Regions from separate parts of the Brochothrix campestris genome, predicted to be linked through region 1. Evidence: a T-box and tRNA genes for the amino acid it is inferred to sense, from the RefSeq annotation. Region 1 holds a T-box; the other holds one or more tRNA genes.
What was found. The T-box of region 1 lies ahead of ACJYYY_RS04590 (valine--tRNA ligase). A T-box ahead of a tRNA ligase gene usually reads a tRNA of that ligase, here a tRNA-Val.

Region 1 (15,961 bases):
ACTTGAATTTACAACTGATGCACTTAGCGCGATTGCCTTACTGGCGATTGAGCGACGCACCGGTGCACGTGGTCTCCGTTCAATCATCGAGCATATTATGTTAGATGTGATGTACGAAGTGCCAACCCGTGAAGATGTGACGAAATGTAAGATTACAGCAGCTGTTGTCAACGGCGAAGAACAACCGTTATTAAGCTTGAAAGACGGCTCTGAAATTGCAATGGCATAGCACAACCGCAGTTGCTAGTGTATAATATAAAATGAGCAAGTAAATAAGCTAACTACCTTGTGCTATAGCCAAGGTAGTTTTTTTAAGGAGCGAGACGATGAAAGTAAATCAAGTAGAACTATTAATCTCGGCTGTTAGACCAGAGCAATACCCAAAAGGGCAGTTGCCAGAATTCGCCTTAGCTGGTCGTTCGAACGTCGGTAAATCATCATTTATAAACCGTATGTTACAACGTAAAGCAATGGCACGTATTTCATCTAAGCCAGGGAAAACACAGACACTAAATTTTTATGAAGTGGAACAAAAACTAATCTTTGTCGATGTACCAGGCTATGGTTATGCTAAAATCTCAAAGAGTGAGCGTGCCAAATGGGGCGTGATGATGGAAACATATATGACCGACCGACCACCGCTAAAAGCAGTTATTCAAATTGTTGACATGCGCCATAAACCGTCAAGTGATGACGTGGCAATGTATCAATTTTTAAAACATCATGATATTCGTGTCATTGTAATCGCGACTAAATCGGATAAGATTCCGAAGGGGCGCTGGCAAAAAAGCATTAAAGAAATCAAAGAAACACTCAAATTCGACGCCGATGATAATATTGTTACCTTCTCATCTGAAAGTGGTCTAGGAAAAGACCAAGCGTGGAAAATCATCGAGAAATTCATGTAAGGAGTGAATCATCATGCCGAAACGTAATATTAGCAAGTCACAACACGCGTTTAAAAGCGCTGTTACCAAAATGCCAGGTGGTGTGAGTAGTCCGGTGCGAGCCTTTAATTCAGTTGATACCGAACCGGTGTACATCGATCGCGGCGAAGGGGCTTATTTATATGATATCGATGGCAATAAATACATCGATTATGTTTTATCATGGGGGCCACTTATTTTAGGTCATGCCAATCCGCGGGTCGTTCAAGACGTGCAAGCAATGACAGCCAAAGGCATGAGTTTTGGTGCAAATCATTTGAGCGAACTCGCATTAACTGATGAAGTTATCAAACGGGTACCATCTGCGGAGTCTGTCCGCTTTGTTAACTCGGGCACCGAGGCAACGATGAGCGCACTGCGTTTAGCGCGAGGCTACACTGGTCGTGACCTCATCATTAAATGTATCGGTAGTTACCATGGTCATGGCGACTCGCTCTTAATTAAGGCGGGATCGGGTGTGGCTACCTTAGGTTTACCTGATTCGCCGGGTGTTACAAAGGGTACTGTTGCGGATACAATCACAGTCCCTTACAATGATTTAGCGGCTGTTGAAGCAGTATTAAAACAACATCCACAACAAGTTGCCGCGCTGATTGTTGAACCAGTCGCAGGTAATATGGGTGTTGTACCGCCGATTGCAGGTTATTTGGAAGGCTTGCGTAGCCTAACACATCGTTATGATGCGTTACTGATTTTTGACGAAGTGATGACCGGTTTCCGTGTGGGATTACAATGTGCCCAAGGCCATTTCGGTGTGACGCCAGACCTAACTTGTTTAGGTAAGGTCATCGGTGGCGGCATGCCGGTAGGGGCTTATGCCGGTCCGCGAGCAATCATGGAACAGGTTGCGCCAGCAGGGAACATCTATCAAGCAGGTACGCTATCGGGTAATCCGTTAGCGATGACTGCGGGGGTGGCAACACTCGAACAGCTAACACCGGCAGTGTATGCGGAATTTAATCGCATCATTGATAAATTAACAACGGGTATCGAAACGATTGGGCGCGCCCATCAGATTCCCGTAACGGTTAACCGTGCGGGCTCGATGTTTGGTTTCTTCTTCGCTGATGGACCGATTCATAACTTTAATGATGTGAATCGCTCTAACTTGACGCGCTTTAGTGACTATTATCGTGAAATGAGCGATCGTGGCATATACTTGCCGCCATCGCAGTTTGAAGGCTTGTTTATTTCGACGGCCCACACCGATGTTGAGATTGATGCGACCTTGAATGCGATGGAAGATACCTTTGCCATCTTGCAAAAGTAAGTACTGGCACACGTGTTGACGATATGAGGGTGAACCATTGACGAATGTCGCTGTGAAATGCTACAATAAACGAAACTTAAATACTGCCAATAACGATGATGAGGAAGAGTAAATCAAGTGATTAGTTCAGAGAGGAAACGGCTGCTGCAAGTTTCTCTAATCCTTGGTTGAACGTAGCCTCTGAGTTGCTTTTTTGAATTCATAGTAAAAAAAGCCGGTGCGAGCCGTTACGTAAATGAAGTGCTTTCCTCTAAGGGGGAAGTATAAAGGTGGTACCGCGGAATGCTCTTTTCGTCCTTTTTTGAGGATGAATGGGGCATTTTTTATATGGACAGAAAGGGATGATTACAATGACAAACAAAGAACCGTTAGCAACAAAATATGATCCACAAGCAATCGAAGCCGGCCGTTATGACTGGTGGGTAAAAAAAGGCTTTTTCGAAGCAACAGGAGACGAGGCTAAACAACCGTTTAGCGTTGTAATTCCACCGCCAAACGTAACAGGTAAATTGCACTTAGGTCACGCTTGGGATACGACTTTACAAGATATTATTACCCGCCAAAAACGGATGCAAGGCTACGATGTACTTTGGTTACCAGGGATGGATCATGCGGGTATTGCAACGCAGGCAAAAGTAGAGGCTAAATTACGTGAAGAAGGTATTTCACGCTATGATTTAGGCCGTGAAAAATTTGTTGAGCAAGTTTGGGACTGGAAAGAAGAATATGCCGGTCACATTCGTGAACAATGGGCAAGCATGGGCTTAGGACTTGATTATTCAAAAGAACGTTTCACACTTGATGAAGGCTTGAACAAAGCGGTCAACAATGTGTTTGTCACGTTGTACGAAAAAGGGTTGATTTACCGAGGTGAACGCATCATTAACTGGGATCCAGCGGCTCAAACAGCACTTTCTGATATCGAAGTTATTCATAAAGACATAAACGGTCACTTCTATCACTTAAAATACCCGTTAACAGACGGGTCAGGTTTCTTAGAAGTTGCGACTACTCGTCCCGAAACAATTCCTGGTGATACAGCGGTTGCTGTTCACCCTGACGACGAACGTTATGCACAATACATCGGCAAAACGATTACATTACCGATTATCGGCCGTGAAATTCCAATCATTGCCGACGAGTATGTTGAACGTGAATTTGGTTCAGGTGTCGTTAAAATTACACCGGCACATGATCCAAACGACTTTGAGGTTGGTAACCGTCATGACTTGCCACGTATTATCGTAATGAACGAAGATGGCACAATGAACGAAAAAGCAGGCAAATATAATGGCATGGATCGATTTGACTGTCGTAAAGCGATTATTAAAGACTTTGAAGCATTAGACTTAGTCGTTAAAATCGAAGATCATCCTCATTCAGTTGGTCACTCTGAACGTACTGATGCAGTGGTTGAGCCGTACTTATCAAAACAATGGTTCGTTAAAATGGGGCCATTAGCTGAGCAAGCACTTGACTTACAAAAATCAGACGACAAAGTTAATTTTGTGCCTGATCGTTTCGATAACCAGTACACACGTTGGATGGAAAACATTCACGACTGGTGTATTTCACGTCAATTATGGTGGGGTCACCGCATCCCAGCTTGGTATAACGAAGCTGGTGAGGTACATGTTGGGATGGAAGCTCCTGCAGGCGAAGGCTGGACACAGGATAACGATGTCTTAGATACGTGGTTCTCATCTGCTTTGTGGCCGTTTTCAACAATGGGCTGGCCAGACGAAGACGCAGAAATGTTCAAACGTTACTTCCCGACGAATGTCCTTGTAACGGGTTACGATATCATCGCTTTCTGGGTATCACGGATGATTTTCCAATCGGTTGAATTTACCGGTCGCCGTCCGTTTGAAGATGCACTGATTCACGGCTTGGTTCGTGACGAAGAAGGTCGCAAAATGTCGAAATCACTCGGTAATGGTGTTGATCCGATTGAAGTCATTAATAAATACGGTGCCGATTCATTGCGTTACTTCTTAACAACCGGCACATCGCCAGGTCAAGATTTACGTTTCAGCTACGAAAAAGTTGAAGCAACCTGGAACTTCATCAACAAAATTTGGAACGCCTCACGTTTTGTAATGATGAACATCGACGGTCTTGAAGCGAAAGACATCGATTTAAGCAACGTAACAGATGTTAGTGATCAATGGATACTCACGCGTTTAAACGAAACAATCGAACGTGTAACGGAGTTAGCGGACCGTTATGAATACGGTGAAGTTGGTCGTCAATTAAATAACTTCATTTGGGATGACTACTGTGATTGGTACATCGAAATTAGTAAAATTACACTTTACGGTGAAAATGAAGCCGCTAAAGCAACAACGAAAGCGGTCTTAGCTTACGTATTGGATAATATTTTACGTTTGCTACACCCATTCATGCCATTTGTAACCGAAGAAATTTGGCAACAATTACCGACAGAAGGCGAATCGATTGTTACTGCTGCATGGCCAACTGTACGTGTTGAGTTGAACAACGAGCAAGCGGCTGAAGCGATGAAATTATACGTGGAAGTAATTCGTGCGGTTCGAACCATTCGTACAGAAGTGAACACGCCCTTAAGCCGTCCGATTACAATGATGATTAAAGCGAAAACGCCAGCAGTAAAAGCGTTATTAGTCGAAAATAAATCATACATTGAGCGTTTTTGTAATCCCGAAACATTAACAATTGATACGGAATTAGACGTGCCCGCACAAGTAATGACCGCTGTTGTCACAGGCGCTGAAATTTACTTGCCATTGCAAGGTTTAATTGATGTTGCAGCTGAAACGGAACGTTTAGCTAAAGAACTCGATAAATTGAAAAAAGAAGTGGCTCGTGTGCAAGGAAAACTGAACAACGAACGTTTTGTCGCTAATGCGCCAGACGAGGTTGTGGCTGTTGAACGTGCCAAAGAACAAGATTATTTAGAAAAACATGCGCTTGTTGAACAACGCATCGCAGAGTTAGCTAACCTATAGTCAAAGGACTGAAGCAGATGACGACACAGTACGACGACGCAATCGCGTGGATCCACTCACGTTTACGCCTCGGTATTAAACCAGGACTTGAACGGATGACTTATCTGCTTGCGCAACTCGGGCATCCTGAACAGAAAAATCGTTGGGTCCATGTTGCGGGAACGAACGGTAAGGGGTCAACCGTTGCGTATTTGCGCACAACCTTACAAGCGGCAGGTTATGAAGTTGGTACCTTTACCTCGCCTTACATTGAAACGTTCAATGAGCGCATCAGCGTCAATGGGCAACCAATCAGTGATGACGAACTGGTAGCATTGATTACAAAAATACGCCCGATTGTTGAGGCGATGGCGACGTCGCCTTATGGTGAACCGACTGAATTTGAAGTGATTACAGCGATGTTCTTCGATTATTTTGCGACGATGCACTCGATTGATATTGGCATCGTTGAAGTCGGACTTGGCGGCCGCTTAGATAGTACTAATGTGATTGATCCGATACTGAGTGTTATTACAACAATCGGGATGGATCACATTGGCATTTTAGGAGATACCCTCGCCAAAATCGCCTCGGAGAAAGCCGGTATCATCAAACCGAATCGTCCGGTCGTTTCTGGAGTGACACAGGCTGAGTTGCAGCCATTGTTTCGTCAGTGGGCACTCGAACAGTCTGCGCCCTATTACGAGGTGGGTCAGGCTTATACAATCGAACAGGTAACTGACAATCGTTTAACTTTTAAAACGACCGATGACGTCTACAGAGATGTCGTTGTCGGTTTAGTAGGAGATCATCAGTTGCGTAATGCAGCGGTGGCGATACAAGCGTTGCTGTTATTACAACCGCTTTATCCACATGTGACCGAAGCCGTAATACGAGTAGGGCTTGCCACAACAAAATGGCCCGGTCGGTTTGAAACGGTGCACCACCAGCCAACGATTGTGTTAGATGGCGCGCATAATAATGAGGGGATGACGACTTTTGTCGACACACTGGCTAAAATGTACCCTTCACAACCGAAACAGGTGCTTTTCTCAGCCTTAACTGACAAACCACTGGATACGATGTTGGCGCGTTTATTAACGCTATCAAGCACCACGGTGACCTTAACGACTTTTGATTATCCACGGGCAATGACAGCTAGTCAGCTACAAACGAAGGCCACGCAATTTGCACTGCCGCATGCAGCGGATTGGCGTCAGACGCTGACTACCTTCATTGAAGAAGCAACTGCTGATGATACCGTCATTGCAGTGACAGGGTCACTGTATTTTATCGCAGAAGTACGGGCGTATTTATTGGCGTTGAAATAAGGGCTCTATGTCAAATAGTGTTGTTATTCAAAATTTAGTAAAATAAGTCATTTTTGCAGCTACCTTTTTTGGTAGCTGCTTTTTTTGTAGTCATTCCTAATGTGAAGGACGCTTTCTGCGGGTGACGCTTCATCCTCCGCGCTCCGCTGGGGGGTATTCAGCTGCCACTTTTCCCGCTAGAGTCGCCTTCACAAACGTCATGACGCTGCACGTTTATTATTGAGGCTCTCGCGTATTAAAAGACAGTAAAAGAGTCAATTAATTACGAGTTGGGAGCGATGCGTTTATGATTGAATCCGAGTAGAATCCTGTTTCTGAAATTTGAAAAGTTACGGTAACCAAACGAAATCCGTTTAATCACTTTTATTTTGTTATTGATCCCTCCTAAATGCCCGTTGGAATCCTTGTATTTAAAGCTATTTTCGATTGCAAGTAAATGCTTGTTTAATATTTTTAAACTGCGTTTCAGTTGTGAAGAAACGAAAGGTTTTTTAGTCTGAATCAGTGATTGGTAAGCAGGGAAATTTTTGTGTTGTAGCGCAATCAGTAATTGCTGTGCTAGTTCGTACGTTTCTTTGAATTCAACATCCAGTGTCATAAAGTAATCGATGATTCCTCTCGAACTTTTTTGTCCGTTAAATAAACGATGATAGCGATAATCAAAATCGCTTAAGTCTGTTTTGTTTTTGAGAAGTAATTTCCAATACGCTTTGAGTTTACGATAAATCTTTTTATCTTCTGAGTTTGAAGTATCATAACGGTTCATGAGTTTAATGCGTGTTTGATTAAGGGAACGTGTTACTAATTGGGACAAATGAAAACGATCGATGATGGTATCTGCATTTGAGAACACCTCTTTAATTAAAGACCCGTAAGGGGCGTTCATATCGATGACAATCGTTTTTACAGAAGCTCTCGCTTCAGATGAATAATTTGAAAAGTAATCTCTGAGATGATGTAATCTTCTAGATGGGAGGATATCAATGATTTCATATTTTTTCGCATCAGTGAAAATTCACCAACACCATAAATTATAGAACCGAAATAATTGTTAACCCTCCAAAAAGGTTCTTTTTTGGAGGGTTTTTTAGTTTGGCTTAAAGAGACGGAGTGCTTAACGAATATGCGTGCATTATGGCCAGTCTAGCAGTGTCAAAGCGCGAGAATCAGTTATAACACAGGCACTGATTGTTGCTATACTTAAAAGAAAAAAGGAGTCGCCATGATTATTCTCGGTTATGTGTTGAGTTCGTTTATTTATTGGAGTGCCACGGCTTATGCAACGGAAAATACCTTATGGCGTCGACGTTCACGCTGTGATGACTGTGGTTCAATCCTACAGTGGTGGCAACTCATACCAATCGTTAGTTTCTGCGCTTTACGCGGACGCTCTGTTTGTTGTCAGCAACCACTAAAATGGGTTTACCCATTGAGTGAATTGGTTGTTGTTGCTGTTCTGGTTCCAATTGGTTTTGATATGAGTGTCAGTGCAATTGTTCAAGGCAGTGTCTATCTTGTGTTAATTTGGCTCTCGTTTGTCGATTGGCAGAGTTACCATGTTCCGCTCCCAATGGTGATTTTTTTGGCGTTATTATTGGTTAGTTTACATGGTACAGCTGTAATAGCAGTTTTCGTTATTAATGGGGCAGTTTGTTTGTTGCTGTGGCTGAGTGCTAACCGTGCGATTGGTAGTGGTGATATTTGTTTGTTTTTAGCCTTAGGGTGGGGAGTGCCACCATTACAATTTATTTGGTTAATCGGCTTAGCAGCAGCACTTGGTCTCGTGTGGACAATGCTCAAACGCCAACGTCAGCCGATTCCCTTTGTGCCGTTTATTAGCATGGCTTATTTTATTATGACAGGAGGTGTTTTTGATGGTGGATTCGCTAGTTGAACAACCACGTGAGCGTTTAATCGCGTATGGGGCAGAACAATTATCCACGCAAGAATTATTAGCGATTATCTTGCAGACAGGTACAGTTAAACATTCGGTTTATCAATTAGCAACAAATGTTCTACGGCAGTATGAAACGCTCAGTCACTTACAACAGGCCTCTCATAAAGAATTGATGACCATAGAAGGTATCGGTCCAGTTAAAGCGACCCAAATACTAGCAATGCTCGAAATGGGCAAACGTTTAGCAGTTGAATCGTTTGTGCATAAGCAATCGATTGAATCGCCAGAAGAAGCAGTCGGAATCGTCTTGCCAAAAATGCGCTATTTGACGCAAGAACATTTCATTTGTATGTATTTAGATAGTAAACATCAGTTTATTCACAGCGAAACGCTCTATATCGGTGGTTTAAATGAGGTATTAATTTCACCACGTGAAGTGTTTTTAAAAGCGTTGCACTATAATGCGGCTAATGTTATTTGCTTTCATAACCATCCATCGGGTGATATTAGGCCGTCTAAGGCCGATATAAGCGCAACAAAACGCTTGCGTGAGAGTGGTGAACTGCTTGGCGTGCGATTAGTCGATCATATCATTATTGGTGATGGTGATTTTTATAGTTTTAGTCGCGGTGACTATTAACTGATTGCGAATGAAGATAGTAACAGTAGCAATTAAAGGAACGAGTGTTCTAATTTTGTTGAAAATAAGCTGAAACGAGGGTTATGCGGTTATTTATTCAGCTTTTAACACACAATTCATTTAAAAAGAGTTAAGGCTATGTTAAAATAATTAAGATAGCGCGGAGGTTGTCTTAATGATTGATAATTGTCCTATCTTTAAATGTCTCAGCAGTCTGTCTATTTCATCAGAAAAGAGGCGCTATACATGGTCTGCCACAGTCATTGGCTGAAGGTATGATATAATGAATTAAGTAGTGACGGTAACAATGAGCACGTTAATCATTTCATAAATGTAAATTAGATAACTATAAAAATTACCATTAAAAAAGGAGTCTGGAAAATGTTTAGTTTTGGGAGTAAAGATATCGGTATCGATTTAGGAACCGCGAATACATTAGTCTATGCAAAAGGAAAAGGGATTGTTTTACGCGAACCATCTGTCGTAGCAATCAATAAAGATTCAGGTCAAATCGTAGCGGTCGGTAGTGATGCTCGCAATATGATTGGTCGTACACCAGGAAATATTGTCGCGATTCGTCCAATGAAAGATGGTGTTATTGCTGATTACGATATTACCGCGGCGATGATGAAATATTACATTGATAAATTGAATAAAGGCATGGGTCTTGGCAAACCACACGTGATGATTTGTATTCCCGTTGGTGTAACAGGCGTTGAGGAACGAGCTGTCATAGATGCAACGCGTCAAGCGGGAGCACGTGATGCTTATACAATCGAGGAACCGTTTGCGGCAGCGATTGGTGCGGGCTTACCAGTTTGGGAACCAACAGGTAGTATGGTAGTAGACATTGGTGGTGGTACGACAGAAGTGGCAATTATTTCACTTGGAGGTATTGTAACTGCTGTCTCAGAACGTACCGCTGGTGATAAGCTCGATGAAGCAATCGTCAACTACATCCGTAAAACATATAATCTCCTCATTGGTGAACGTACTGCCGAAGCAATTAAAATGGAAATTGGTTCAGCAAATCCAGAAGGTTTAGAAAAACAAACAACTGATATTCGCGGACGAGACCTTGTAACAGGGCTGCCTAAAACAATCGAGATTACTGCTCAAGAAATTTGCACGGCTTTACACGATTCAGTGATGCAAGTAATTGATGCTGTTAAAACAACTTTAGAGAGTACTCCGCCAGAATTGGCTGCCGATATTATGGATCGAGGTATTGTCTTGACAGGTGGGGGTGCTTTATTACACAATATCGACCGTTTGATTTCCGAAGAAACAAACATGCCTGTTGTGATTGCTGAAGACCCATTAGACTGTGTAGCAGTTGGGACAGGTAAATCATTAGATAACATTAACTTGTTCAAAAACGCAAAAAAAGGTAGATAGTCAGAATGAATAAGACAGTGTACATGACTGTCTTATTCATTCTTTATAACGCGATAAAATTAAATATGTTGAGGTGTTGGTACTATGCCACGTTTTTTCTTAAATAAACGTTTATTAATACTACTTGTAGCAGTAGTGTTATTTGTAAGTCTGGTTGGTTTTACCTCACGCGACCGTGAGAATGCCTCTTTACCAGAATTGTTTGTGTATGATGTTGTGGGGTTTGCCTCGAATATCATCTCTAAACCGGTCAATTTTGTTGTTGGTCTCTTTGATGGTGTAAGAGATTTAACTTCAACCTATGAAGAAAACAAATCACTAAAAGAGCAAGTCGAACAGTTGGGCCAACTTCAAAGTGATGTGGTAACGTTAAAACGAGAAAATAAGGACTTGAAAAACCAGTCTGATGTCAAAAAAACACTATCAGAATTTGAACCGATTTCCGGTTTAGTTATTTCGCGTGACCCTGATGGTTGGTTCGATCAAGTAACAATCAATAAGGGTTCTTTAGATGGTATTAAGCCTAATATGGCTGTTACAACTGGCAAAGGATTGGTCGGTAAAATTAAATCAGTCAGCGCAAAATCATCGTCTGTTGAATTGTTAAGCTCATCAGACTCGCGCACACGCATTAGTGCGGCGGTGCAGTTAGGTGAGAATAAAAAGGCGTATGGTATTGTTAGTGGCTATAATAAAGAAGAAAACACGATACAATTGACACAATTACCGATTGATCAAAAATTCAAAAAAGGTCAAAAAGTAGTGACAACAGGTTACGGTGGTCGTTTTCCAGGTGGTCTACTTGTCGGTGAAATTGAAAGTGTCGAAAATGATCAGTTTGGTTTATCACAAACAGCAAATATAAAAACTGAGGCAGATTTATATGACTTTGATACAGTACTCGTTGCAAAAAGAACGATTGATACTGAGTCATAGGTGAGGAGTGCTTAGTATGAAAAAAATACCTGCAAGAATACTACTTCCCATCATAATGGGACTGTGTTTTATTTTAGAAAATACAGTCAGCTTTTATTTTGCGCACACGCTTTTTTATGGGGCAACGAAATACATTCCTCATTTTATTATTGTCATGCTTATTATGATGGTGGCGTATATACCTCGTAACCAAGTGCTTGTATACGCGTTAATTCTTGGATTGATTTATGATGTTTATAACATTGGCATTATCGGCGTGTACTTTGCAGTATTTCCGGTAGTTGTCTACATCAGTGGGAAATTGTTACACTATTTACAAGGATCCTTTCTAATGGTGTTACTTGTGTCTATTTTTGGCGTTGCCGTTAGTGAATTTGGAGCTTACTTGATATTCTCAAGTTTGAAAAGTGTCTCAATTGCCTTTTTACCGTATGTTACATCACGATTAACAACAACCTTATTATTCAATATGGCATATTTTTTAATTGTTTATTTTCCGTTTACAATGCTACTCAAACGATGGCAACGAGAAAACAAGGGGATTTCAGCGACACAGGTTAAATTGTAATTCACTCATAAATTTCTAGGGGGTCAAAAGATGGAAAAAAAAGCAGTTCAGTTAAAAGGGACTAAGGATGGCATTGTCATACAATTATCGGATGAATCAGGCTATAATACACTTTTCAAAGAATTGAATGACCTGTTAGAAAAGAGACCGAATAAACAAATCAACGAGACAGTCAAACGGACACCGGTGACTGTTGAAACAGGCTATCGCATTTTATCAAAAGAATTCCAAGAAAAAATCATTCGCGTTATCCATGATAAAAGTGATTTGATTGTGAGTAAAATACGAACGAACGTGATGACTAATAATGCCGCGGAAAAATGGAAACATGAAGATGAGGTATTGCCATTATCGCGCTTAATCCGATCAGGACAACTGGTTGAATCAGGAGCGCATATGCTTATTGTCGGAGAAATAAATCCTGGCGGTCATGTAGAAGTCGTTGAACACGCGTTTGTGATGGGGCAAGTCAAAGGAACGATACATGCGGGTAAAAATGGTAACATGAAGGCTGTTATCATCGGGTGTTTCCAATATCCTGCGCAGTTAAGAATTGCTTCTAGTGTACGAACAATCGATAAGGAAGAAGCACTAACAATTGCTACACGCTTATCGATTGCATACTTAGATAAAGAGAATAATATAACAATCGAAGCATTGGATCAATACGCTGATACAAAGTCGATTTTTGCAGCTGAAAAAGGGGGACGCTAATTGTGGGAGAGGCTATAGTAATTACATCTGGTAAAGGTGGCGTCGGTAAATCAACAACCTCCGCTAATATAGGAACAGCACTGGCATTACAGGGTAAAAAGGTCTGTCTAATTGATATGGATATCGGTCTGCGGAATTTAGACGTTATTCTAGGTTTAGAGAACCGAATTGTGTATGATATCGTTGATGTTGTCACAGGACGCTGTAAGTTACACCAAGCATTAGTGAAGGATAAACGATTTGATGGTAAGCTCTTTTTGCTACCAGCCGCACAAAATTCAGATAAAGATGCAATTACAGGTGAAGAGATGAAATCGTTAGTGGATAGTATCCGCGACGATTATGATTATATTATTTTAGATTGCCCAGCAGGAATTGAACAAGGATTTAAAAATGCAATTGCCGGAGCTGATCGTGCGATTGTTGTTGCAACGCCAGAAATTTCGTCTGTTCGTGATGCAGATCGTATCATCGGCCTTTTGGAGCAAAAGGAATTCCCTGCCCCGAAACTGATTATTAATCGTATTCGTGTCAATATGGTTGAAGATGGGCGTTCAATGGCGGTAGAAGACATTACGTCGCATTTAGCGATTGATTTATTAGGCATTATTTTGGATGATGAGGCTGTGATTGAGTCGTCAAATAACGGGCAACCGGTTGTGTTGTCGAATACATCGAAGGCATCACTCGGTTACCGCAATATTGCGCGTCGTATTATGGGAGAGTCAGTGCCATTAATGCAAATTAAAGAGCATAAAGTCGGCTTTTTTAAACGCCTGTTTGGGAAGAAATAAATAGTGTTGGTTATCCATCTGAATATAATTTCGGATGGGTATTTTTTTAGATGGGCATCAGTGGTGAAACAGATGAAAGTTATGATACACTAATGCGTATAATAGATAAGGAGGAATTAGCATGAAAAAAATTCAAACACTTGATGCACCACAGGCAATTGGTCCTTATTCACAGGGGCAAATCGTTGGCGATCTTCACTTCTTTTCGGGACAAATCCCATTAGACCCACAGACTGGTGAAATGGTTGGTGAAACTATCACTGCTCAAACAGACCAGGTTATGAAAAACATTAAAGCCCTACTAGCAAGCTGTGGTGGCAGCTATAATGATATTGTAAAGGCAACGATCTTTACGACCGATTTAAGTCAATTTACGGCACTTAACGAGGCATATGCAGCAGCCTTAGGTGATGTGCGTCCCGCTCGTAGTTGTGTCGAGGTAGCGGCATTGCCGAAAAAGGCCCTCGTTGAAATTGAAATCATCGCAGAAATAAAAAAATAAAGAGAATAGCGTTGACGACTCGGTTAATCTATGGTATATTTTAACATGTTATGTATGTAGCACCCGTGCTGCTGTAACCGCGCATTACAGGTATTAAGAACCCAGTGTCGCCTGCTAGTGGCGAGTCTAAGTAAACTAAGAGGAGGTGCATAGAATGTACGCAATTATTAAAACAGGTGGTAAACAATTAAAAGTTGAAGAAGGCCAAGTAATCTACGTTGAAAAACTGGATGCTGAAGCTGGCGCTGAAGTGACATTCAACGAGGTATTATTCGTTGGTGGTGAATCAGTAAAAGTTGGTGCTCCTTTGATTGAAGGCGCAACTGTAACTGGTACTGTTGAAAAACACGGTCGCCAAAAGAAAGTTATCGTTTTCAAATTCAAACCTAAGAAAAACTATCACAAAACACAAGGTCACCGTCAACCTTATACAAAAGTCGTGATTGGTAAAATCAACGCTTAAGTAAAAGACGATTAAGGACTGATGACGTGTGATAAAAGTAAATGTAAACCGATTGAAAGAGACTGAGAAAATCGTTGCAATTGAAATGACAGGTCACGCTGACTATGCTGAGTCTGGTAAAGATTTAGTGTGTGCAGGTGCTTCAACAGTGATATTTGGAATGATTAATGCAATTAGTTTGCATGTCGACCAGGCCCCACATATTGAAGAAAAGGATGGTGGAGGTTACCTTTATTATTCATTACCGGTTGATTTAAGCGATGAGATTCAAAAGGATGTTCAATTGTTAGCGGAAGCTCTATTAACACAGTTCACTACCTTAGAAGCAAGTTATGCTGAATTTATTCAGATAAAAAATAGCTGGAGGTGAAACATATGTTATTACAATTAAATATTCAATACTTTGCCCATAAAAAGGGTGGTGGTTCTACTGCCAATGGTCGTGATTCACAATCAAAACGTTTAGGCGCTAAAAGTGCTGATGGACAATTCGTAAGCGGGGGTTCGATTTTATATCGTCAACGTGGAACTCGTATTTTCCCAGGAACAAACGTTGGTCGTGGTGGCGATGATACTTTATTCGCAAAAGTTGATGGTGTTGTCAAATTCGAACGCGTAGGTCGTGACAAGAAGAAAGTTTCTGTCTATCCTGTAGCTCAAGAAGCATAAATAACACAAATAAAAGAACAAGACCGCTATGGTTTTGTTCTTTTTTTTATTAAAGGGAGAATGAAAGAAATTGGAGCGAAAAAGTAATGTCGGTATCTTTGCTGGTTTATTAACATACGTGATGTGGGGGTTTATCCCACTCTTTTTTAAATTACTATCGGATGTCTTGCCACTTGAAATTTTAGCACAACGAATTATCTGGGCTGCTGTATTTATGGTGTTAGCCGTCATTTTCACGAAAAAATGGCAATCTTTTTCTGTTATTATTAAAGCGATTTTTCGCAGCCCGAAACAGTTTCTGCTAATGTTATTAGTGGCCTTACTCATTTCGACGAACTGGTTTGTTTTTATTTGGGCGATTAACCATAATCATATTTTACAAACAAGCCTCGGGTACTATATTAATCCGATTGTAAGTATTGTGCTGGGTGTCATCTTCTTAAAAGAGCGCTTGAGCCGTGCGCAAGTTGTGGCTGTTATTTTAGCGTTTGCTGGTGTGATGGTGATGACCTTGAGTTTAGGTGTGTTTCCCTCTTTATCGCTTATTCTTGCTTTTTCATTTGGATTTTATGGCTTACTCAAGAAAAAAATGGATATTCCAGCCATCGAAGGCTTAACGATTGAGACCTTGTTTGTTTCCCCATTTGCTTTACTTTTATGGGGGTATTATATTTTCAGTGATCAAAGCTTCGTGACGAACAATGCAACAGTCGTCTCGTGGTTGCTCGTCATTTGTTCAGGGCTTGTAACAGCTGTTCCGTTATTGTTATTTGCCTTTACCGCCCGTAAAGTGACGTTGAGCATGCTTGGGTTTATGCAATACATTGCACCAACCATCAGTTTACTGCTCGGAGTGTTTATTTACA
Region 2 (15,961 bases), 1.1 Mb from region 1:
TACAAGCACACGGCCTTTATCGCCCATCAGCTCTTCGACTTCGGCAATAACAGCCGCAACCTTCTCATTATCAGTCACGTGGTGTTTATCTGTGACACGCACGTTAATGAGCGTTTGTGGGTATTTATCCATTTCGCCTGCTAAGTCAGACATTTTCTTACCTGATTGGTTTAAAATATCAGCTAATTTAACAGCCACTAACATCCCATCTCCGGTTGTATTATGGTCAAGCAACACAATGTGTCCTGATTGCTCACCACCAAAGTTAAAGTTGTTTTCGCGCATTTCAGCAACAACATAACGGTCACCAACCTTAGTCATCACATCGTTAATACCTGCGGCTTCAAGACCACGGTGAAAACCGAGGTTACTCATGACCGTCGAAACGATTGTGTTATTTTTCAATAACCCTTTTTCAGACAAGTATTTACCCATCACAAACATAATTTGGTCACCATCAACGATATTACCTTTTTCATCAACTGCAATAATACGATCACCATCACCATCGAAGGCAACGCCAAGGTCAGCTTCGTTATCAACTACAAAGCGCGCCAACGCTTCCGGATGCGTTGAACCGACACCATCATTAATGTTTAAACCATTTGGTGTTGAAGCCATCGTACAAATATCTGCATCGAGGTCAGCGAATAAACGGTTTGCTAATTGGCTTGTTGCCCCATTCGCCATATCAATCGCAATTTTCATCCCTGTTAAGTTCTCACTTGCACACGAACGTAAAAATTGAATGTATTTGGCTGAACCTTCATAAAAATCTTCGACTGATCCAAGACCATCATCACTTGGACGCGGGAGGTTGTCTGTTGGTTCATCTAATAAACGTTCAATCTCCAACTCATCCTCATCACTCAATTTAAAACCATCTGGTCCAAAGAATTTAATGCCATTATCTTGTACGGGATTGTGCGAGGCCGAAATCATTACACTCGCTGCTGCTTCTTGGACACGTGTTAAGTAAGCCACACCTGGTGTTGAAATGACACCGAGACGCATGACTTCACAGCCCACTGAGATGAGACCAGCAATTAATGCTTGTTCAAGTAACACACCTGAAATACGTGTATCACGAGCAACGAGCACGCGCGGATGTTTCGTAGCTGAATGTTGTGTTAACACATAACCGCCAAAACGTCCTAATTTAAATACAAGCTCCGGTGTTAACTCTTTATTTGCGACACCACGTACACCATCTGTTCCAAAATATTTACCCATTTTCTTTTTCGCTCCTTCAATTTTGCTCATATAATCAGTCAACTACTCTTCTGTTGTATCTTCTGTTACATCAGCATCTGTATTTTCTACTTCAGTTGAGTCACTTGTTGCTTTTTCGTTCGAGGAAAACAATTCACTCTCACTGGTTACTTCGTTGTTAGATGTGTCCTTCTTTTCGACAGTCGTTTTTTTATTTTGTTTGACTGTCTTAACTTTTTGGCCGGTACTAATTGTCACATTAATGACTGGTGACGAGATTAAAGTTGTTTTAGCAGGCACTGTTAATTCGATTTTTTTTATGATGGTTCCTGTGACATCGCTGACATCAACCGGTACTTCGATCACATCGATTTCATCCAACACTTTCGCATCACCTTCAAGCGTTACCTCACTGATATTAGCATTTAAACTCGCAATTGTTACATTATCTTTCGGAATGCCTTTTTGTATTAGTTTAATCGGAACGCTTTTTCCCGACTGTGATACCGGCACAGTGACTTCCACTGTCGTTTTATTTAATTCTACATTAGTTATTTTATTGTAATTATTGTCGAGTACGGTCACATTTGTTTTGATTGTTGTTGTTTCAGTTAAAGCTCTTTCAGCAGTAACCTTCGCCTTTACGGTCGTAATGTTGAGAATCGTATCTCGTGGTCCGGTTACCTTGATTGTTGACACATCCGTCGTTGGCGTGCCTGCTTTAAAGCCCGCCGCAACTAAACCAGACGATAGTTCTGGTTCAACAATAAACTCTTTCGTAATTTTTTCTTGAATCGTGACAGTCACTTCTTTAGGGGTAATCACAGCTTTGATGCCTTCTGGTAAATCTTTCGCTTCCAGCTTCACAACTTGCGTCCCAACTGATGCATTATGCAAGTTAACTTCCACTTTAAAATCACCTTGTTGTTCCATCGCTTTAATAACGTTACGTGACCCCGTCACCTTCATGGTCACAGCCTCAGGCACACCTGAAACAACAACATCTTTGGAGTCGTTAATTACCTCTACAGGCACGTCGGTAATTACTTCGGTATCATTTCCTAATAAAGATAAAGAACTGTCCGTTTCTTTGGCTGTATCGGTCGTGACACTATACAAGACGAGTGTTAACACCAGTGCTAAAACTCGCAATGCCCATCGACTCGATAAAATACGATCAATCATTTTTTTCGCCCCCTTTTCGGAAACTTCCAAAACGACTCTTTAGTTGGTGCTTCAAACGTGCGTTCTAAATAGTGGCGCAAGTCCGCCACACTTAATTCCTGTTGCATCTCACCGTCCATCGTTGTCGAAATACCACCTGTTTCTTCTGAGACGATAACGGTTAAAGCATCGGTCACCTCACTAATCCCCATCGCTGCCCGATGACGAGTTCCTAACGATTTAGAAATCAAGGGACTTTCTGACAGTGGTAAATAACCAGCTGCTGCCGCAATTTTATTTTGCTGAATAATAACAGCACCATCATGTAGTGGCGTGTTTGGAATAAAGATATTAATTAAGAGCTGTTCTGAAATGTTAGCGTCCATTGAGATGCCCGTTTCAACATAATCATCTAATCCGGTTGTGCGTTCAATTGAAATCAATGCACCAATCCGACGTTTTGCCATGTAAGCCACTGCATTTTCAATTGAGCCAATTAAATTCAACCGTTCTTTTTCAGCCTGACTGCGCTTGCGACCAAAAATGTTACCGCGTCCCATTTGTTCTAATGCGCGACGTAATTCCGGTTGAAAAATAATAATAAAGGCTAAAAAGCCCCAAGTCAACGCTTGGTCGACGAGCCATTCAATCGTTTTCAAGTCAAAAAAGTTACTTAGTAACTTCACAATAACAATAATGAGAATCCCTTTGAGTAATTGTACAGCTTTTGTGCCACGCACAAGTAAGATGATTTTATAAATCACAAACCAGACGACAATTATATCAATAATTCCCGCAACACCCGGTAAATGTGATAGCAACATAAGCCTTCCTCCAATTTCTGTTAGTCTACCTACAACTGATTAAAAACCAACTCTAGTATATCATACCTCGCTGTTTTTTACGGCTGACAACCTTCAGACTTCATTTTAAACACAAAAAAATACCTCAGCTATTGCCGAGATACTTGTTATGAGCCGTGCTGGGCTCGAACCAGCGACCCTCTGATTAAAAGTCAGATGCTCTACCAACTGAGCTAACGGCTCTTATAATGGCTGGGGTGGCAGGGATCGAACCTACGCATGATGGAATCAAAATCCATTGCCTTACCGCTTGGCTACACCCCATTATAAGAGTGGAGGAGAGTGGATTCGAACCACTGAACCCTAAGGAACGGATTTACAGTCCGTCGCGTTTAGCCACTTCGCTACTCCTCCATATTGAGTTGTTCTACGATGCTTTCTAATTACGAAAACATATGGGGGTTGACGGGCTCGAACCGCCGACCCTCTGCTTGTAAGGCAGATGCTCTCCCAGCTGAGCTAAACCCCCTCAACTATATCTCTATAGTAATGACCCGTACGGGATTCGAACCCGTGATACCGCCGTGAAAGGGCGGTGTCTTAACCGCTTGACCAACGGGCCTGACTGTTAAAAACTGGTATGTTGTTTCCTTAACACAAAATCTATTATATAAAGAATCGAAGCATTTGTAAACCCTTTTCAACAAACTTTTTACAAAAAAATCTTTTTATTTTTATAAACGGCTTTATCACTATCTTTTCTACAGTTTATTTCCTCTTTTTGATATACTATTTTTATTAAAGGAGTGATTTTTATGTCACATTTACAAATTCGTCCCATCAAACAAAGCGACTATCCCCAACTGATAGCCATCGAAAATAGCGTGTGGAATCAAACGAATACACCTAGCCAGGTATTTTATGCTTCTGTGGCTGATTATCAACAATATTACCCGGTCGGCACGCAATTCGTCGCTCTCGCTCATCAAACGGTTCTTGGTATCGTCCAGTATCATCACGCGACAGCCTTACCCGCTAGTAACCATACATTAAGCATGAGCATTGCAATCGCAAACGATGCGCAACATCAAGGCGTTGGTTCCGCCTTAATGCAACACATTAAAACGTATGCGAAGCAACATAACTACCGTAAAATTACATTACGTGCTTTAGCAACAAATCCACAAGCTCTCAGCTTTTATAAAAAACATCATTTCGTAATCGAAGGGATTTTAAAGGATGAATTTTTTATCGCTGGTCATTATGTCGATGATTATTTATTAAGCTATTTTATTACGGATTAACCTACACTATTTTGTTAGGCGGTGTCTCGCAACGCAGCCGTCAAATTAGTCACCGCATCACTGATCATCCGCGCTCTTGACGCCGCAGTGGCCGATCCCATATGCGCTGATACAACGACTTGAGGCAACTGTAGTAAGGGATGATTGGCGGCAATCGGTTCTTGTTCGAACACATCGAGTGCAGCACCTGCTAATTCGCCTTGTTGCAACGCCTTAATTAAAGCCGTTTCATCGACGGTTTTCCCTCGACCGACATTGATAAAATAAGCCGACTTCTTCATTGTTTTAAAGGCAGTCTCATTCATCAACTGATGGGTTTCATCATTATAAGGTGCTAACATTATGACAAAATACGCGGTCGAAAGTAAGCCCGCTAAGTCAGCATAATAGACAGCATCATATAATTGTTCAGCCTCCAAATGGTGAGAACGCGTGTGATAAATGACTTTCATTCCAAAACCAGCATGCGCCCGTTTTGCCACGGCTGTGCCAATTCGCCCTAACCCAATGATACCGATTGTTTTACCGTATACATCTGTGCCGTAGAGTCCTTCTGCTGTATCTAACGGTCCCTTGAACCACTCGTCCCTGCGGATGGCACGATCCACAGCTGGTAATTGGCGTGCCACGGCTAACGTAAGTGCCAGTGTCAAATCGGCCACCGTGTCAGTTAAAGCATCTGCCGCATTTGTTATCATCACCCCTCGTGCAACAAAGTCCTCCACAACCAACGTATCAAAACCGGCAATCGTTTGACTCACCACTTCTAATTGTGGCATTTTTGCCAGTTCTGCCTCGCTGATAAAAAGACCCGCACCCAACAGCCCTTGAACAGTCGGTAAAGCCGCCTCAAACTGCTCACGTTCACTTGTGCGATAGTTAGGCACATATGTAACCTTAAACGTCCTCTTTAACTGCTCTAGCAATGCCAATGGGATTGGCTGATAAACAATGATCTCTTTCATCTACCCACGCTCCCCTCATGACTACTCTTGAATAAATAATCCTGTCTCGTTGTAATCAATCACAACACCCACCATCCGCTCACTTAGGTTAGCTGACCAAGCCACATTAAGCTGATCATTGATTTTTTCAATGTGATCATCAGCTAACGGTGTTTCAAGTGATAAAGCAAAATGATGATGACCTTGATGATGTTCTTCATTGCCACATTCACAGCTGTTATCAAATAGACAAATTGTATTTAATTCAGGATAAGCCGCTAAAATCGGCGTTAAAAATTGTTGTGCCGCTTCAGTTACGCGCATATTATCCACCCCTTTTTCTTTATAAGCTTCATTATAAGTCACCTTAAACACTGATAGCAAATGCGTTGCCTCTCAGTTTGACAATTATCGGTATATACCTTATGATTATGGGTATGACAACATCAAGATAAGCAGTTCAAACCTGTCTAAGAGGAGGGAGTCGTATGAAATGGTTGGGCATTCTATCTTTAATCATTGGTCTTGCCGCCATCTCAATTTCGTTTAGCATTTCACACATCACGGGCCTCATCGTTTGTGTTGTAGGATTTTGTCTATTCATCATTGGTACCATCTTATTGTTTAAGCAGCAACCTAAGAGAACAAATCGCTATTTTTAACATGAACAGTAATCGTTCCATCTGATATATTGACTAACTAAAAAAGTGTCCCCTCATCGAGGGAGACACTTTTTTAGTGTTGTCGCTTTTCTTGCAACAGATAAACACATAGCAACAAGCAAATAATCCCTTCTGCAACGGGTACAGCTAACCAAACACCACTCGTACCAAACAGTGGTGTTAAAATAACCAAAAAGAGCACGACTAAGACAAATTCACGAATTGCGGTAATGAAAATAGCGAAATTCACGCGTCCACTCGTTTGCATAAATGTTATCAGCACAAAATTCGTTCCCATAAAGAGATAGGCAATAAAGAACAAACGAATACTTTCAGTCGCTAAGGCGATTAATTCCGGTGTGAACTGACCGAACAAGCCAATAATCTGCGTGGTAAACACTCGACCAACAGCAATAATTAACACGCCGATTACCAACGACGAAACAATCCCGTATTTAACAATTTGCCACTGTTGCTTTGGCATCTTAGCGCCTTGATAATAAGAAATCAACGGCTGTGTTGCTGAACTCAACCCTAAAAACAGCAGCAATGCGATGCTATGTGTGTAATTCACGATTGAAAAAGCAGCCGCTCCCATCGTTCCAGCCACACTAACAATTGCGATATTATAGGCAATCGTAAAGACCGAAATCCCCATCTCCGCTAAGAAACTCGGAAAGCCAATATAAAAGAAACTTTTGAAATACCAAACGTTACCAAATGAGAAGGTCAACTTCAGATTATTATTTTTATGCAGAAAATGCGTCAGCATCACTAAGATACCAACTGCTGCTGAGATAATCAAACCGAGCGCGGCTGCCATAATGCCCCAATTTAATACAAATAAAAAGTAATAGTTCAAAATAATATTAACAATCGCCGTCATAATTAACGCAACCATCGCCAGAACCGGCGAGCCATCATTCCGAACAAACAAGCTGAGCATATTCTCTAATGTTAATACAAAACCAAACAATAAAAAGATATGTAAATATTCAGCTGCCATCGGTGTGATCTCTGCATTTGCACCGAGCATCGTAAGTAATTTATCACCAAACATGCCAAGCACAGTACTCACAACCACCGATACGGCAAGCAAGAGCATTACCGCCTGAGTGAAAATTCGCCGTGCCGTTTGCGTATCTCCTGCCCCCATCGCCCTCGAATAGCGTGTCGTTGCACCAACACCAATCCATAGTGACATTGCCACATAAAAACTATAGACAGGAATAACGATGTTGACAGCCGCCAAAGCGGTCGCACCAAGAGCATGCCCCACAAAGACACCGTCCATTACTACATTAACCGCCATCAACATCATGCCCAACATCGATGGAATCGCATATTTGGCAAACACGAGCAAGGGGTGCTTATGTTTGATTGCTGCTAAACTACTCATCTGTTTACCTCCTCAGAAAATCCTGTTGTGATTGTTAGCAAATACATCTTCAAAAAAAAGTTAACGGCCGCCAACAATTCAGCTTCAGTCTTATTCTCCATTGTATCCGATACGCCGTAAATAAAACCAACCAACACATCAACTTGGACACGAATCGCGGCTGGATTAATACGAAACACTCCTTGCATCATACCGTTGCGTAAAATGAGCTCAAACGCTGCCCGATCAGAGGCAACCCAGCGTTCACGTTCTTCTTTCTGCCCATTGATTTCAAGTAAATATTCATCTAACGCTTTTCGTAAAGGGTGACGTAAATCTTCGTAGATAAAGGCCTTAAAATAAGCCATTAACTGTTCACTTGGTTTCGTGATGGTATCTCTGATGACATGCCAACTTTTATACCACTGCTCTTCCCACTGTTTTAAGACTATCTCGAATAAGTGTCCTTTACTTTCGTAATGATACAATATGTTACTACGAGTTGTACCGACCGCTTCAGCAATCAGCTGTAAAGAGGTATCATTATAGCCTTTTTCACTAAACAGATGCTGCGCTGCAGTGAAAATCAATTGTTTTTTAGTTACCTTCATCATTTTCATTCCTCCTCGCGAAAAAACTGACCATTTGTTCAGTTTAGTTGAGTGAGAATAATAAGTCAACTAAAGCAGAAAAAAAATGAAAGTACGCTAGTAGAACTGAAACTTTGAAAGTGAAATCAGCTCACCCAACTCCGCAAATAGCAGAACTGCAACTCATCCCTTGCTAGCTTCTGAGCTAAAAAAAGATAACTTTAACATAATCTAACATCAAAAGAGAACTATTTGGCTACTTATTCCCGCAAAAAACCCTCCAACAATGTTGGAGGGCTCAGATTGTAAACAAAGTCTAAACAGTCTTCATTTACGAGGTGATAAGACTTGATTAGATCCTAGAAGAATTGACGCATGATATCTTTTAGTGGTGGTAATTGTGCAATTCTTTTTTCTTCTAATGCTGTACGGATTTCAAAACGAGCGAAACCTTTTGCTTCGTCCATTACGATTTTACCTGGTAATGGCGCTGCATTTTGGTCAGTCACAACATCGATGATAACTGGGCAGTTATCTGCTTTAGCCGCAGTAAAGGCAGCTTCAAGTTCTTCGAATTTAGTAACGCGATAACCTTTTCCGCCACACGCTTCAGCAAATTTAGCGAAGTCGATGTCAGAGTGATCGATACCGTAGTTTAATTGACCTTGTGCTTGTTGTTCATATTTAATGAATGATAATTGTTGGTTGCTTAACACCACGTTGATCATTGGCAAGTTGTAATGTACTGCCGTTGCAAAATCTTGCATAACCATTGCAAACGCGCCGTCACCTTGTAATGAGATAACTTGACGTTTAGAATCCGCCATGTTTGAAGCAATTGCGCCAGGAAGTGCACAACCCATTGTACCTAACCAAGCAGAGATTAAGAAGTCATTTTTATGACCTAATTTCAAGTAACGTGTACTCCAAACAGTTGATGTACCGACGTCGATTGAGAAGACAGCGTCTTCGTCAGCAATACGTTGCATTTGTTTGATAACGGCTTGAGGAGCGATTGGAGACGTTGTTTTGTCCATGTGCTCATCCATCCATTTCCACCATGTTTGCATGTTTTTGTTACATGCTTTCAAGAATGGACGATCTTTCACTTCTTTAGCGTGAGTTGTTAAGTATGCTAATGCTTCTTTAGCATCACCAACGATACCAACAGTTGCCGCATGGCGTTTACCAATACGAGTTGCGTCGATTTCGATTTGGATACATTTAGCTTTAGCCGGTAAGTATTTACGGAATGGGTAATCAGTACCTGCTAAGATTAATAAATCTGATTCTTGCATTGCTTCGAAAGCAGGCTTAGTTCCGATTTGACCAATGTTACCAACGTAGTTAGGGTGCATATCAGCCATGATACCTTTACCTGGTAATGTTGACATTACAACAATACCCATTTTTTCAGCGAAAGCAGTTACTTCAGCTTTGGCTTTTTTAGTACCAGTACCGATAAGCATTGTTGGTTTTTTAGCAGCATTGATTAAATCAACTGCAGCTTCTAAATCAGCAACGTTTAAGCCTGTACGAGTTGGTTGTTTTGGTGCATCAAGACGTTCAACTGTATCAGCAATCATGTTTTTAGGCACATCATCAGGAATAATAACAACCGCAACGCCACGTTTTTCGTAAGCTGCACGAATCGCTTGATCGACAACGATTGGTAATTGTTCAGGACGAGTAATTTCTTTATTGAAGACAGCACAGTCATCAAAGATTGCTGCTGTGTCGACTTCTTGGAAGTAATCAGTGTTAGCAAATTTACTTGGAATTTGACCAACAAGTACTAATTGAGGTACTTTGTCCATTTTCGCATCATACATACCGTTTAAAAGGTGTAATGCACCTGGTCCACCGATTGATAAAGCGACACCGATTTTACCAGTTAATTTTGTGTAAGACGCTGCTGCAAGTGATGCAACTTCTTCGTGACGAACATGGATAAATTTGATTGAATCTTGCTCTTTTTGCAAGGCATCAACGATGTTATCGATTGAATCACCTGGTAAACCATAAACATGGTCGATGTCCCAGTTTTTAAGGACGTTTACTACTGCTGAACCGGCATTGATTTTTCCCATTATATTATATCCTCCTTGGTTTCACTGACGCTTACGCGTAGTGCTGTTTGTTCTGCTCTTCTTTATCAAACAAACAGATTTACATTTTTATCATTCCTTGAATGCAATACCAATATTAACATAATGTGTCAGAAATTCAACAATTTTTTTCACCTTTTGCAAGTACTTAATAACTAATCAAACCTATACTATAACACGAAATCAGCGGTTTTAATGAACAAAAAAACGACAGCTCTGTAGGCTGTCGTTTCCTTGTAAATCATTATTTCCCATGTAAAATGGATGACGCCAATGCAGTTGCCGTCTTTTGATCACAGAGTCGCTCAACAACCGCTAATGCAAGTTCAATCGTTGTCCCAGCAGCACGTGAGGTGATGATTGCATCTGATATAACAACGTTGTTATCTGAATATAACGGAGTCGTTATATCTTGTTTGACTGCCGGAAAACTCGTCACCGTATGCCCCTCTAAAATACCTGCTTTTTCAAGTGCAATTGGTGCCGCACAAATTGCTGAAATTAACTTTTTCGACGAATAATGTTTTTTAATTATCTGTTGTACAACAGCATTATCACGTAACGTTTCGGCGCCTTTACCACCTCCGGGTAAGTAAAGACAATCATAAACGGTGTTAGCCACATCATTCATAAGACAATCGGCCTCAACAATAATGTCATGAGCACCTCGAACCGCAAGTTGATTGTTGACCGCAGCTGTTACCACTTCGATATCCACACGTCTAAAGAGATCTATCGCTGCAATCGCCTCAATTTCTTCAAAACCATCAGCCAGTAGTACTAATATTTTCGTCATCTGCAATCATCCTTTCTTTGTAGTTACCTAAGCTACTACGAACGGCGATAAAATCACCTGTTTTCTTCTTGGAAAAATCGATCTTCTTAGCAGGCGAAAGTATCACCACCGTCGATCCGAAGTTGAAATAACCCAATTCGGCGCCTTTTTCAATTTCTTTTCCAGAAAAAGTATCGACAATTGAATTAATATTCAACGCACCGACCGCTACCAATAATGTATCCTCACCAATTCGATAGACTACCCGGTGATTTTTAGCATACAATTGTGAAATATTAGTCATGCCCCACTCATTGACGGGAAAACTCGTACGTCCTAGTTCCCCCACACGACGAATCGCCCCTGCTATCGGAGAATGATAGCGATGATATTGACTTGGACTTAAATATAAAATGATAAAACTGCCCCCACCGCCAACTGTAGCGGCAACTGATTCACCTAGTAATTCCTTTAATTGATAGGTCGTCCCCTTAACTTCAAATGTTTGCTCAGCTGTAATGATACCAGACTGTTGAATAAAACCATCTACTGGAGATACCCAATCAGTGGCAGCTAACGGTCTCTTTTTCAGATTAATCGGTCGGGCGAAAAAGGCGGCAAGCGTTTGATAAGATGAGACTTTCGCTGTCATTTCAGCTTGATTTATCCGATATTTTTTAGCAAACAGTTTAATCAACGGCTTGCTTAATCGAGAACATGTGAATCTTTTCAAAGGTGCTGATACTAATCGTAACGCTAATATTCTCATAATCATTACTTGCACTTTCTTCATATGTTTAACTCCTAAATAAGGCTGTAGCATCACAACACGTAATTTACACCTCTTCTATTTCAACATCTTCTTTTGAATGACCTAATTTTCTGACTTGAATTTGACTAACCATTAAAAAGCCAAGGAAGATTATAATAATACCACCTAAAAAGACCGGTAATATTTGGACAATTAATAACGTTGTCAACGCCGCTGCTGGAACGGGTAAACCGATAAAATAATTAAGCCCGGATTGACTGACATTAAAACGGGCCAGTCGCACAATACTGCAAATCAAATAGACGACTGTGCTGACTAATGTCCAAAAATGCAACCCGTTAACTGTAAGATGAATTACCATTGGCGCAACCCCAAAAGTCACAACATCCGCCAATGAATCAAGCTCTTTACCTATGGTGGAACTAGAATTCAATCGTCTCGCAGAGTATCCATCAAAACAATCGCATAACATCCCGATTAAAATCAACACGACCGCATAAAAAATATAGGATTGACTTGCTACTAAAATGGCAAAAAATCCGGCCAAAAAGTTACTAATTGTAAGGATTGAAGGAATATACTTCATCGTTGTTCCCTCCTTTCTATTCTCAGTTTCATTATATACCTTTATGTTTTACTTTCCTACCTATTACTAGTTAGAAAACATTAAAAGAACCCAAAACATAACAACTGTTTCCGGCTCTTTTATCTTTCTCTGTCACAATCCCATCTTCGCAAAGATTGTCTGTCGCTTAGATGGAATAGACGTTACTCTGCTTTTCAACTGCCTGTTGCATCGTTGCATTTAATTTCAACAGCACTTGATTGCGACTTTTGACATTCATTTTTTGGAGAATATGGCTCACGTGATTTTTAACCGTATTCTCACTTAAACCTAAAAATTGAGCAATTCGTTGATTATTCTCACGTTTGATAATCAACTGTAAAACTTCTGTTTCTCGCGTCGTTAACTTATAACGAGAGGCTCCATTAATACCTCGCTCTGCCTTAATATCAATCACATTCGCGGCAAAAAACGGATCGATGTAAGTCTCGTTATTCAGCACAGCTTGAATGGCAGCCGTCAAATGTTCTTCACATACACTATAAGATAAGAAGCCTTTAATTTTTTTACTGCACGCTCGTGAATTAAATGACTCTGAAAATAATAAATACCTCGTTTTAAAATCTGTGTATACAGTATGTTTATAGTCGTTATACTCCGCATCGATAATACATAGTTTAAGCGGTATAGGTGTACATGTTTTATAATTTTCATAGTCAGCTGTCTTGTTATCATTTTCTTGAATAATAACATGTTCAACGTTCGCTAACATTGTCTTTAAGCCTTCGCAAAAAATATTACGTCCCCTTAATTCAATATATATCATCTATGAGCCTCCCTTTAAAACAATCTTTCTTCCATCTGTATCCAATTCCCTTTTTTTCATATCATAAACTAGTTTACCAGTATTTTATAAAAAAATAAAGAAAGCACTCCCATGAGTGCTTTCCTTATTTTTTATCAATCTCTTACCTTTAACGCTCTGCAATCACTTCAAGTTCCACCGAGATTTTAATCTCATCCCCGATTAAAACACCACCTGTTTCAAGTGCAGCATTATACTCAATTCCGAATGCTTTACGGCTGATTTTTGCATCTGCTGAAAAACCAGCCACAATTGAACCATCCATTGGATTTTTACTTTGACCTGCAAATTCAACATCAAAGCTGATTGGTTTAGTGACGCCAACTAGGGTTAAGTCACCTATCATTTTGTATTCATCTTCAGCTGTTTTCGTAATAGTTGTTGCGACAAAATCAATCGTTGGATTGTTTTCAACATTAAAGAAGTCGGCACTCTTAAGATGCTCATCTCGTGCTTCTTGTTTGGTTTTAATACTATCTGCTTGAATTGTAAATTTAATATCAGCAGTCGTCAAATCAGTTACGTCCATATTTAACTCGGCTGAAAAAGTTTGGAACGTACCTTTAACCTTTGAAATCATCATGTGTTTCACTTGAAAATCGATTGAAGAATGGGCTGCATCTAATTTATATGTTTTGTTTGTCATTTTTCATTTCCTCCTAATAGTTGGTTTCGCTTAACTTCTATTTATACTTTACCACACTTACTTTTTGTAATCAAGTTATTTTAAGTAACTTTTATTCGTTTTCTTATATAACTTACCCTATCTACTACAAAATCAATCATCTATTAAAAAAATTCCCTTGCACAGCTCAAATGACAGCGCTTTTTCACTAATTATATGATATTCTTAAATAAAATAGGAAATGAGGGAGTTTGAATGATTAACTATGCAGTGATTGGCACAAGTATGATATCAGGTCAGTTTATCAAATCAGCACAAGCCACGAATGAATGGGACTTAACGGTGCTTTACTCCCGTTCGGTTGAAAAAGCAGAACACTTCTTAACAGCTGAAGAACTTGCTTTCGTACCGATTGAAACAAACTGGAACGCCTTTTTAGGAGATGATCGTTTTAGCACCGTCTATATTGCCTCACCGAACAGCCTTCATTTTCAACAAGCGATTGCCTTATTACAGGCAAAAAAAAATATTGTCGTTGAAAAACCAATTTTTCCAACCGCGGCTGAAGTCGTAACAGCTCAAAAAATCGCGAAAGAAAATGGCGTCTTTATCTTTGAAGCTGCAAGACATATCCATGAAGAAAACTTTAAAGTCGTCAAAGACTTACTCGGTAACAGCCCTGAAATTGAAGGCGCCACCTTTGCCTATTCAAAATACTCATCACGTTATGATCAAGTACTTAACGGTGAAGAACCTAATATTTTCACAACCAAATTTGCTGGCGGTGCCTTAGTCGATTTAGGCATTTATTTAGTATATTCCGCAGTCGCTTGGTTTGGTGTTCCCGACCAAGCTCATTATTTCGCCAAAAAAATCAGTACCGGTGTTGATGGTTCAGGCACAATTATTTTGCAGTACCCCTCATTTAATGTCACCTTACTCACAGGTAAGATTATTCAATCTTATTTACCGTCAGAAATATATACAAACACAACCACCATTAAACTAGATGCAGTTAATGCTATTACTGATATTGCAGTCTGGCATCGTGAAACAAATAGTGAGACGCAACATGCTGTGGCAGCTCCTGAGCTGTTATTATATGATGAGGCTCTTGCATTTGCCTCTGTCATCAACCACCCAACAGATGAACAAGCACTGGCTCGCTATGCTTACTGGTCTGAATTAAGCTTACAAGTAACTACCTTAATCGAACAGTTAAGGCAAGATGCCGGTATTATCTATGACGCTGAAAAATAATTAGAAGTTAATCCCCCTCGCTCAAACAGCGAGGGGGATTTGTTTAAACAAGTCGTGTACCATGTACTTCTGTTACTTCAAGGATGTGCGCAATGTTATGCATATTTTCTTTTGTAATCCCGCCACCGGGTAAAATCACTAGCCTTTCGTTGGCATGATTTTGATAAGCTTTTAAAACAGCAAGATGATCACTAATCGCAGTAGTTAATGGACCACCATGTGTCAAAATCCGTGTTACACCGTGGTCAGCAAGCCAATCAATCGCTTTAAACGGATCAGAGAGCTCGTCAAATGCCATGTGAAATGTTAAGTCCATACCTGCTGCTGCAGCGATGATTGCTTTGTTCTTTTCTTCATCTAATGTGTTAACTGCTGTTAAACAACCAAATACAAGCCCGGTTATCCCACAGTCTTTGTACGCCTGCACATCGGTTAACATCATCGCTAATTCTGCCTCATTAAAGACAAAGTCACCTTTTCGAGGACGCACCATCGCCATCACCGGCACCTTATGTTGTGCACAAAAAGCAGCTGTTTGTTTCGCTACCCCTAAACTGACCGAGGTACCACCTTCTGCTAAGTTATCACATAGCTCAATTCGATCAGCCGCTGCAATAATTGCTGGTATTCGTTCGAAATTCTCAACACAGACTTCTTTTAATAACATCTCTTTTCCTCCTCGATATAGACTTCTTCTTTATTATAAAACAACTTCTTCTGATATAATACTTTTTAACAAACCAATTAGTATTTTATAGTTAGTTATTTTCCGTTTCATTCTAACGGTTAAGTACTTTACTTAAGCGGAGGTGTTTCTATCAAATAAATATTCATCCTATTAGCTAGTATAGCGCTTCTTTTATTAACTGGTTGTCAACCATATGATAAATCCTTTTCACCGCGGAAAGAAACGGCGATTCCAATCATACTTGTA

Region 2: it encodes a tRNA-Val, which carries the amino acid that the T-box ahead of ACJYYY_RS04590 (valine--tRNA ligase) is inferred to sense. The anticodon was not compared.

What each region holds. Positions count from the first base shown of each region.
Region 1 covers NZ_CP175511.1:903,378-919,338, forward strand. The annotation lists gene clpX (ATP-dependent Clp protease ATP-binding subunit ClpX) at 1-229, shown strand, start outside; gene yihA (ribosome biogenesis GTP-binding protein YihA/YsxC) at 327-908, shown strand; gene hemL (glutamate-1-semialdehyde 2,1-aminomutase) at 922-2,217, shown strand; T-box leader at 2,304-2,519, shown strand; gene ACJYYY_RS04590 (valine--tRNA ligase) at 2,568-5,204, shown strand; gene ACJYYY_RS04595 (folylpolyglutamate synthase/dihydrofolate synthase family protein) at 5,222-6,514, shown strand; gene ACJYYY_RS04600 (ISL3 family transposase) at 6,777-7,529, opposite strand; gene ACJYYY_RS04605 (A24 family peptidase) at 7,737-8,408, shown strand; gene radC (RadC family protein) at 8,389-9,051, shown strand; gene ACJYYY_RS04615 (rod shape-determining protein) at 9,433-10,449, shown strand; gene mreC (rod shape-determining protein MreC) at 10,534-11,385, shown strand; gene mreD (rod shape-determining protein MreD) at 11,402-11,953, shown strand; gene ACJYYY_RS04630 (septum site-determining protein MinC) at 11,984-12,667, shown strand; gene minD (septum site-determining protein MinD) at 12,670-13,461, shown strand; gene ACJYYY_RS04640 (RidA family protein) at 13,583-13,963, shown strand; ribosomal protein L21 leader region at 14,029-14,101, shown strand; gene rplU (50S ribosomal protein L21) at 14,118-14,426, shown strand; gene ACJYYY_RS04650 (ribosomal-processing cysteine protease Prp) at 14,455-14,796, shown strand; gene rpmA (50S ribosomal protein L27) at 14,802-15,095, shown strand; gene rarD (EamA family transporter RarD) at 15,166-15,961, shown strand, end outside.
Region 2 covers NZ_CP175511.1:1,981,429-1,997,389, forward strand. The annotation lists gene glmM (phosphoglucosamine mutase) at 1-1,233, opposite strand, end outside; gene ACJYYY_RS09840 (YbbR-like domain-containing protein) at 1,276-2,397, opposite strand; gene cdaA (diadenylate cyclase CdaA) at 2,394-3,200, opposite strand; tRNA gene ACJYYY_RS09850 (tRNA-Lys) at 3,350-3,422, opposite strand; tRNA gene ACJYYY_RS09855 (tRNA-Gln) at 3,429-3,503, opposite strand; tRNA gene ACJYYY_RS09860 (tRNA-Tyr) at 3,513-3,593, opposite strand; tRNA gene ACJYYY_RS09865 (tRNA-Val) at 3,636-3,708, opposite strand; tRNA gene ACJYYY_RS09870 (tRNA-Glu) at 3,730-3,801, opposite strand; gene ACJYYY_RS09875 (GNAT family N-acetyltransferase) at 3,995-4,483, shown strand; gene ACJYYY_RS09880 (NAD(P)-dependent oxidoreductase) at 4,498-5,448, opposite strand; gene ACJYYY_RS09885 (hypothetical protein) at 5,470-5,811, opposite strand; gene ACJYYY_RS09890 (hypothetical protein) at 5,916-6,089, shown strand; gene ACJYYY_RS09895 (MATE family efflux transporter) at 6,163-7,488, opposite strand; gene ACJYYY_RS09900 (TetR/AcrR family transcriptional regulator) at 7,485-8,081, opposite strand; gene ACJYYY_RS09905 (pyruvate oxidase) at 8,417-10,147, opposite strand; gene ACJYYY_RS09910 (DJ-1 family glyoxalase III) at 10,410-10,961, opposite strand; gene asd (archaetidylserine decarboxylase) at 10,933-11,733, opposite strand; gene pssA (CDP-diacylglycerol--serine O-phosphatidyltransferase) at 11,777-12,298, opposite strand; gene ACJYYY_RS09925 (response regulator transcription factor) at 12,465-13,103, opposite strand; gene ACJYYY_RS09930 (YceI family protein) at 13,252-13,788, opposite strand; gene ACJYYY_RS09935 (Gfo/Idh/MocA family protein) at 14,023-15,027, shown strand; gene ACJYYY_RS09940 (copper homeostasis protein CutC) at 15,071-15,694, opposite strand; gene ACJYYY_RS09945 (alpha/beta hydrolase) at 15,944-15,961, shown strand, end outside.